One region of the Clostridium celatum genome, then DNA from elsewhere that is predicted to be linked to it. Evidence: riboswitches for the same ligand, from Rfam matches in the RefSeq annotation. Region 1 holds a riboswitch; the other holds the start of a gene.
The links. A riboswitch is a leader RNA that binds a small molecule or an ion and turns the genes downstream of it on or off. The one in region 1 is predicted to bind glycine.
Positions count from the first base shown of each region.

Region 2: another riboswitch for glycine. It lies ahead of LPC13_RS00240 (trimeric intracellular cation channel family protein); the one in region 1 lies ahead of LPC13_RS01675 (alanine/glycine:cation symporter family protein).

Region 1 is NZ_JAJKGM010000002.1:98,557-102,754, reverse strand. It holds gene LPC13_RS01685 (acylphosphatase) at 1-122, shown strand, start outside; gene LPC13_RS01680 (glycoside hydrolase family 73 protein) at 178-933, opposite strand; gene LPC13_RS01675 (alanine/glycine:cation symporter family protein) at 1,184-2,590, opposite strand; glycine riboswitch at 2,827-2,921, opposite strand; glycine riboswitch at 2,922-2,996, opposite strand; gene LPC13_RS01670 (2-isopropylmalate synthase) at 3,065-4,198, opposite strand, start outside.
Region 2 is NZ_JAJKGM010000001.1:57,665-61,862, forward strand. It holds gene LPC13_RS00220 (MATE family efflux transporter) at 1-290, opposite strand, end outside; gene LPC13_RS00225 (NAD(P)-dependent oxidoreductase) at 425-1,276, shown strand; gene LPC13_RS00230 (hypothetical protein) at 1,398-1,769, shown strand; gene LPC13_RS00235 (hypothetical protein) at 2,022-2,186, shown strand; glycine riboswitch at 2,254-2,339, shown strand; glycine riboswitch at 2,343-2,419, shown strand; gene LPC13_RS00240 (trimeric intracellular cation channel family protein) at 2,473-3,072, shown strand; gene LPC13_RS00245 (type 1 glutamine amidotransferase family protein) at 3,325-4,198, shown strand, end outside.

The DNA.
Region 1 (4,198 bases):
AATCAATTGAAAAATTTATAAGAACTATAAAAAAAGGCAATCGTTTCATTAGAGTTGATGAACTTTATCAAAAGAAAATCCCTATTATCCAAAATGAACGTACTTTTACAGAACGCTACTAAAATTATTTTAAACAATTGTGGTGCCAAAAAATTTATGATATCATTCTGAAAATAATTAAACAATTTGTTTGTCATAATCCATCAGGTGATATTTCTCAATAATTGCTATTAATTTATCGGCATATATTGGCACTCCACTTTCATCTTTTGCTGTACTATATCCTGCATCTTCTAAAGCTTGTGCTTGCTCTATATAAGTCTTCCCTTCAAATAATCCATTATCTCTATATCTATCACTATCAAATAAAAACCTTCCATGATCCTCTATTGATTCCTCAATAGAATCATATTTTCTAAAGTTTGATATATAACTATCATTATAGTTTTCTTTAGAATTTATAGCAGCTACTGCACCATCCCATCTTGAATCTGCTTTTATTCCAAATAAATTATTGTGACTTACTGCCAATTCTGATTTTCCCCATCCAGACTCTAATATAGCTTGCCCTATTGTTATTGATGGTAAAATTTTATACTCTTTATAATTTTCTATTGCTCCATCTAATATTAAATTTATAAAGCTATTTTCTTCCTCATTTAAATAAGAATTTACATATACTTGTTTTTCAGTATTATCCTCTATATTGCTTTCATTACTTTTATTACTTTCATTATTTTCACTTAATCGTAAGTCCTCATTATTGTATCCAGCATCTATATTATTTGTAAATACTAATCTTTTCAAAAGATTACCACTACTTATTATCAATACAATAACTAAACTTAATATAATTACTGTATTTATTATATTTCCCCTCTTATCTATTGCTTTATAATTATCTACTCCATTGTAAATTAAATTTCCTTTCAATAGTCCCCTCCCAATAAAAATTTATTTAAATAACTTTTCATAATTAAATATATATTTTTCAAGAATATAATATTCTCATCATTATAAAAAAATGGAGCCGACTCTAAATAGCTAGTACTTTGTGAAAAATAAATTATATTAACAAATATTATAAAAGCACACCATAAGAACATTTAATCTTACTGTGTGCTTTTTATTTGGAAAGCTTCAAGACTAATTGGTAAATTATAATTTTGAGGCATACTTATTTTTAATTTATTTGTAATTTACTACTTTTTTCATCTTTGCTTTCATTTTTAATTTTCTTAAAATACTCATTAGTTTCATTTATAACAACATGTCTCAATGCTATTAATCCAACTAAATTGGGTAATGCCATTAACCCATTAACAATATCAGCTATTATAAAAACTAAATCAAGTGATAAAAATGGCCCTATACCAACAAAAGCTATAAATACAATTTTATATAATTTTATTCCTTTTACTCCAGTTAAATATTCAATACATCTCTCTCCATAATAATTCCACCCTATTATAGTTGTGAATGCAAAAAATATTAATCCTATATTAACCACATACTTTCCTAATACAGCAAATGGCAATCCACTTTGGAATGCTAAGGTAGTTATTTCTGCACCTTCTAACCCACTATTAAAACTTCCTGTTAATATAATTGCAAGTCCTGTCATTGTACATATTATTATTGTATCTATAAATGTACCTGTCATAGAAATCAACCCTTGCTTAACTGGAGATTTTGTCTTAGCTGCTGCTGATGCAATAGGTGCACTTCCAAGCCCTGCTTCATTTGAAAAAACACCTCTGCCAACACCTCTTTGAATTGCTATTGCAACTGTTATTCCTGCTGTTCCTCCAAGAGCTGACTTAGGATTAAATGCACTAGTTATAATTAAATTAATAGCATTTGGAATAGCTTTATAGTTAAATATTAAAACCATTAGTGCTCCTAATATATATAATATTGCCATGCTAGGAACTATTTTTTCTGCAACTGATGAAATTCTTTTTATTCCTCCTAAAGTAACTAACGTAACTAACGCTGTAACAATTATTGCAGTAACTACTACTGGAATATTAAAACTTATCTTAGCTGCTGATGAAATAGATTTTACTTGTCCAAATGTTCCTATCCCAAGTAACGCAACAGCAACCCCAAATATAGCAAACATCTTTGCTAAAAATTTATTTCCTACACCCTTTTCTATATAATACATCGGTCCACCTGACATTTGACCATTTTCATCTACTTCTCTATATTTTATAGCTAGTACACCCTCAGCATACTTAGTTGCCATTCCAAAAAAAGCAGCTATCCACATCCAAAATAAGGCCCCTGGCCCACCTGTAGATATAGCAGTTGCAACCCCTACTATATTTCCTGTTCCTATAGTTGCTGATAATGCGGTGCAAAGTGCAGCAAAACTTGATACATCACCTTCTGCTGCTTCATCATCTGCTTCATCATCTTTAGAAAATAAATATTTTAATGCAAGTGGCAATTTAGTAATTTGAAGTAACCCAAGTTTAAAAGTAAAATAAATACCTGTTCCTACTAGTAATATTAGTAAAGGTGCTCCCCATACTATTCCATTAATACTGTTTAATACATTTTCAATTTCTTTAAAAAATTCCATAAAAAAATCCCCCTTAAAAATAAATTTCTAGGAGGAGATTAAAGTTAGTTATAAAAGTAAGGATTATAACTAGTATTTTTAATATAAAAGTTCTTATAGATCTTGTATATTGCTTTATTTAAATAAATAATTAATAACAACTACAAATGCTAATATTTATTATAAATACTTATCATCGTTATAGTTAATAATTATTTATTTAAATTACTAATTTATAATATTCACTTATTACTATACTTTATCCCCTGTCCTTTTACCTGAGAGTTTCAATTTAATTATAAAAATTAAACCTTGCTCCTTCGGTGCTCTCATCTGAGTCTCTCCAGAGGCTCGTCCAGTAACGGTCCTAATACCTGAAAGATTTACTTCTTCGGTGGATTCTAAATCGCTCTCCCATTACCTTCATCCGAACATATTAAATTATATTGGTATTATAATATAGCTTTTCAAAAAAAATCAAGCATTTTTATCTTTTTAATTTCTTAATTTATTTAATGCATTCATATATGCCATTAAACTTGCCTCTATTACATCTGTACTTATTCCCATACCTAATACTTTTTTACCATCTAAGGATAACTTAACTTTAACTTCACCAAGCGCATCTGAACCTGATGTTATAGCTTGTATAGAATAATCCTCTAATACTGGACTAATATCAATTGACCTTTCTATGGCCTTATAAAGGGCACTTACTGGTCCATCACCACAAGCTGCTTCTACTTTTTCAATGTCGTTGTAAAGTATTTTTACTGTAGCTGTTGCTGATATGTTTTTAGCTGTAGAAACATTAAATACTTCAACCTTATAATAATCTTCAATTGAAACTACTCCTTGGTTTATTATTGCTTCTATATCCTTATCAGAAATTTCCTTCTTTCTATCAGCTAAATCCTTAAACTTTTTAAAACCTTCATTTAATTGTTCCTTAGTTAAATTATATCCTAGCTCTATTATCCTATCTTCAAACGCATGTCTACCTGAGTGTTTTCCTAAGACCATATTATTAGTTTTAAATCCTACCGATTCCGGCGTCATTATCTCATAAGTTTCTCTATTTTTTAGCACTCCATCTTGGTGTATTCCTGATTCATGTGCAAAAGCATTTGCTCCTACTATTGCCTTATTAGGTTGTACTGATATCCCTGATAAATGTGCAACAATACTTGAAACTCTATAAATTCTTTCTGTAGATATCCCTGTATCACACTTATATATATCCTTTCTTGTTCTAAGAGCCATTACAATCTCCTCAAGAGCTGCATTGCCTGCTCTTTCTCCTAATCCATTAACTGCACACTCTACTTGTTCTGCCCCATTTTCAATAGCAGCTAATGAATTTGCAACTGCTAATCCTAAATCATTATGACAATGTACACTTATTTTTGCCTTACTTATATTAGGTACATTTTCTTTTATGTCTTTTATTAATTTTCCAAACTCATTTGGAGTTGAATACCCTACTGTATCAGGAATATTAACTACAGTTGCACCAGCATCAATAACATTTTCTAAAACTTTATATAGAAATTCTCTTCTTGTTCTTGACCCATCTTCTGGTGAAAACTCTACATCATCAACTAGTGTTTTAGCATATGATACCATTTC
Region 2 (4,198 bases), on a different contig from region 1:
GCAGAATATTTTTTACCTTCTTTTGCTTTATTAGCACCAATTAATATAGATAAAAGAGCAGTTCCAGCAATAGAAATTCCTGAACCTATTGAAATAAATAGAAAATCAACAGGCCATACAAAAGATGTAGCTGCAAATTCAACAGAACCAATCATACTAACCCAAAATCCATCTGCCATATTATAAAGACATTGAATTATATTATTAGCCATAATTGGAATAGCAAGTGTAACTAATACTTTATAAATGTTTCCCTTTAAAATAAGATTTTTTCTTCTTTGTAAATCCATAAAATAAGCCCCCTTTAGTATACAATATTTCTATTATATAACATTAATGAAATAAAGTGTATAAAATGAGTGGCGGATAGTGGAAAAAATATCATAAGTATATTATAATTAGAAAAAAATATGGAGGTATAGATATGAATATAGCTTGGATTGGAACTGGGGTTATGGGAAGTTCTATGGCAATAAATTTAAAGAAGAGTGGACATAATGTATCTGTATATAGTAGAACACTTTCAAAGTGTGAACCTTTAAGGGAATACGGTATTGAAGTTAAAGACAGTATTAAAGAATGTGTTAAGGATGCAGATGCAGTATTTACTATTGTTGGCTATCCAAAGGATGTAGAAGAGGTTTATTTAGGGAAAGAAGGAATATTTGAATATGCAAGAGAAGGTGCATATTTAGTAGATATGACAACATCATCACCACTTTTAGCAAAGAAATTATATGAAAAGGGAAATAAATTTCATATTTTAGATGCGCCAGTTTCAGGCGGAGATATTGGAGCAAAGAATGCTACTTTATCTATTATGGTGGGTGGAAACAAAGAGGATTTTGAATATATGTATAATGTATTTGAATGCATGGGAAAAAATATAATTTATCTTGGAGAAGCAGGTAGTGGACAAAACTGTAAAGCTTCTAATCAAGTAGCCATAGCAGGAACTATAGCTGCAGTAGCAGAATCTATAATTTATGCTAAAAAGTCAGGACTTGATCCTAAAACAGTTTTAGATGCTATATCAAAAGGTGCAGCTGGTAGCTGGCAACTACAAAATAATGGTTATAAAATGATAGAAAAAGATTATGAACCAGGATTTTTTAATAAGCATTTTATAAAAGATATGAAAATAGCTAAAGAGGTAATGGATGAAAAAGGTGAAAGCCTTCCTGTACTTAATAAAGTATTAGAAATGTATGAAGAATTAGCTAAGAAAAATTTTGAAGATAAAGGTACTCAAAGTATTATAGAGGAATATCTATAAAGAAGTAAACTAACTTAAATATAGGCTATTAAAAGCAAGTAAATATTAAGATAAATTTAATCACTTTGTAACATAATTGACAAATTTATGTTCTATAATGTATACATAGAGGTGATTAATTATGGGGAAAAATTTAAAATTTGTAAATGAAAAGCATGAGAAAAATTATATAAGTTTAATTAATAAATTTGTTAGTAAAATAAATAAGGATATTGATGTAGTATTAAAATTAATTAGTATTGATGAAGTTTATAATATTGCAAAGGAATATATAAAAGGAACAACTATAGAGTTTAAAGAATTATTAAATGATTCAAGAATGACAAACACAGCATTATTTATAGGAGAGCTAGCATATAGCTTTTTAATTAAGAAGTTTGCAGTAAAATCCATATCAAGTACAAGAAATTTAGATACGGATACAAGAAATTTTATTATTAACTTATTAGATTCATATGCAACCCTCGATAAGCAGAAAATTAGTTGTGCATAAATCATAAGTTTTGAAATGTAAATAATTTAATAATGCTGTTTAAGTAATGTTAGTAATGGCAAATGAAAGATTAAATTTTCTTAGAAAATATAAATCTTCATTTGCCATATTTATTTGAAATAAAATTATTGCTTTATAGGTTTTTATTATTGATTTCAGCAGATAATAAAGTTTAAAAGTAGTTGAATACATTAGTCAAATTAATTTACAAACTGATAAAGTATTTTAATTAAAGATAAGGAGAGATAAAAAATGAAAAAGTGTATGTATTGCAAAAAAGAGTTAAATAAGGATTATGTAGATAATAAAATAGGAGTATTTTGCTCAGAAGAACATTATGATAAATATTTAAGTGAGCTTAGTGTTGAAGAATATATAGAGTTACAAACTTCTATATGTGTATGTAGTGATGAATAGTTAAGTAAATTTTATATAAAAATATTGAATTGATAAAAAGATTTTATTATAATTTAAAGGTATTTCGTTGATAAATTTGGGAGATACTGTTTTAATTCAGAGCCGAAGGGGAAAGTGCGGCAAACTCTCAGGCAAAAGGACCAAATTTTGAGAAAACTCTGGAAAGCTCATATAAGACACCGACGAAGCAATCTTAAATGTAGTAAGAGAATCTTTCAGGTAAAAAGACAGAGGCGCAATTATTTTAATAATTAGTCTTAATCTATATTTTTAAGGGGGATTTTAGTTGGACTACATTGCTATTTTAGAGTATATTGGTGTTTTTGCTTTTGCAGTATCAGGAGCTATTGTTGCTATAGAAGAAGAGTTCGATATTTTTGGAATATATATAATAGCTATAATTACAGCAATGGGTGGAGGAGTATTAAGAGATATAGTTACTAATGTTGGTATACCGGTATTTTTTACTAGCTATAAAACTATACCATTTATTATAGCAGGAGCATTACTTGCTATAATATTAAAAGGAAAAGTTAAGTATAAAAATTTATTTATGTTTATTGATGCATTAGGATTAGCTGCATTTTTTGTATCAGCAGCAAGTAAGGCAATAGAAAGTAATTATAATTTTATGGTTTTTTCATTTGTAGCTGGAATAACTGGAGTTGGTGGTGGAGTACTTAGAGATATTATAACTAATAGAAAACCACAAATATTTAAAAATGATATTTATTGTGTTGCAGGAGTTATAGGTGTAACTATATTATGGTTTATTTATCCAGTGGTAGGATTGGAAACAGCTCAATTCATATCTTTAATAATTATAATAGCTATTAGGGTAATAAGCTATCATAAGGAAATTAACCTACCGGTTATAAGTGCATAAATTTAAAAAAAGACTAATATTAAAATAGGATAAAAGCAATTATATAAATAATAAAATAAATTTATTTGTTAAAGTTGGACAAAAAGTGATTATGTAACTTAATTAAATGTTATATAATCACTTTTTGTTTTTTTTTATTGTAAGAAAATTTTAAGAAAATCTTAAAGGAAAAAATAAGAAGATAAAGGAAAAATGGGGTAAAATATAATATGAAGTATATAAATAACAAATAGTGTGAAATGGGGGAGCTTAATGAAAAAAGGAAAAAGTAAAAAAATATTTAGCTATATATTACTAATTTTTATTTTTAACTTAATAATGCCTAATATACAGGTTAGTGCAAATGAAAAGAATAGTAATTATAAAGTAACTATAGATTATGGAATTGATGGTAAATATAGAGCTCAAAAGTATATGCCTATAGGTATTAATGTAGAGAATTTATCAGAAGATTTTAATGGAGAAATTGAGGTAAGAGTAGCTAGTGATTCACAAGGTGGATATGATGCATATGCTAAAGAAGTAAATGCTAAAGCAGGCGAAAATATAAATGTATCAATTCCAGTAAAGTTTATTGAAAATTCAACTAAAGGAACTATATGTTTAATTAATAATAATAAAGTAGTTTATGAAAAAGAATTATTACTTTTTTCAGGGCGAATTAATGATGCAAATGTTTTTACAGGGCTATTAACTGATGATGCAACAGCATTAGGTTATTTAGGAGAAATATCCTTTAATACCTCTTATTCAACAGCTGGAAAAATTAATACTGTTAATTTAAATTCAGATATTATAGGAAATAATTATTTAAATATTGATGGTTTAGATTTAATAATAGTAAATAATTATAATATGGCAAATTTAAAAAAAGAACAATATGATGCTTTAAATACTTGGGTAAATAATGGAGGAACATTATTAATATCAGCAGGAGCTAATGAGAGTAAGACTATAAATAATATAGACAAAAGCTTTTTAAATATTTCTTCAAATGGAACTAATGAGAAGAATGTAAAGTTAATAAATGAAAGTTTAAATTTAATATTATCATCATTGAATATAGATGATGCAAATGTAGTATATGGAGAAAATGGTCAAGAGTTAGTATATTCTAAGAAAAAGG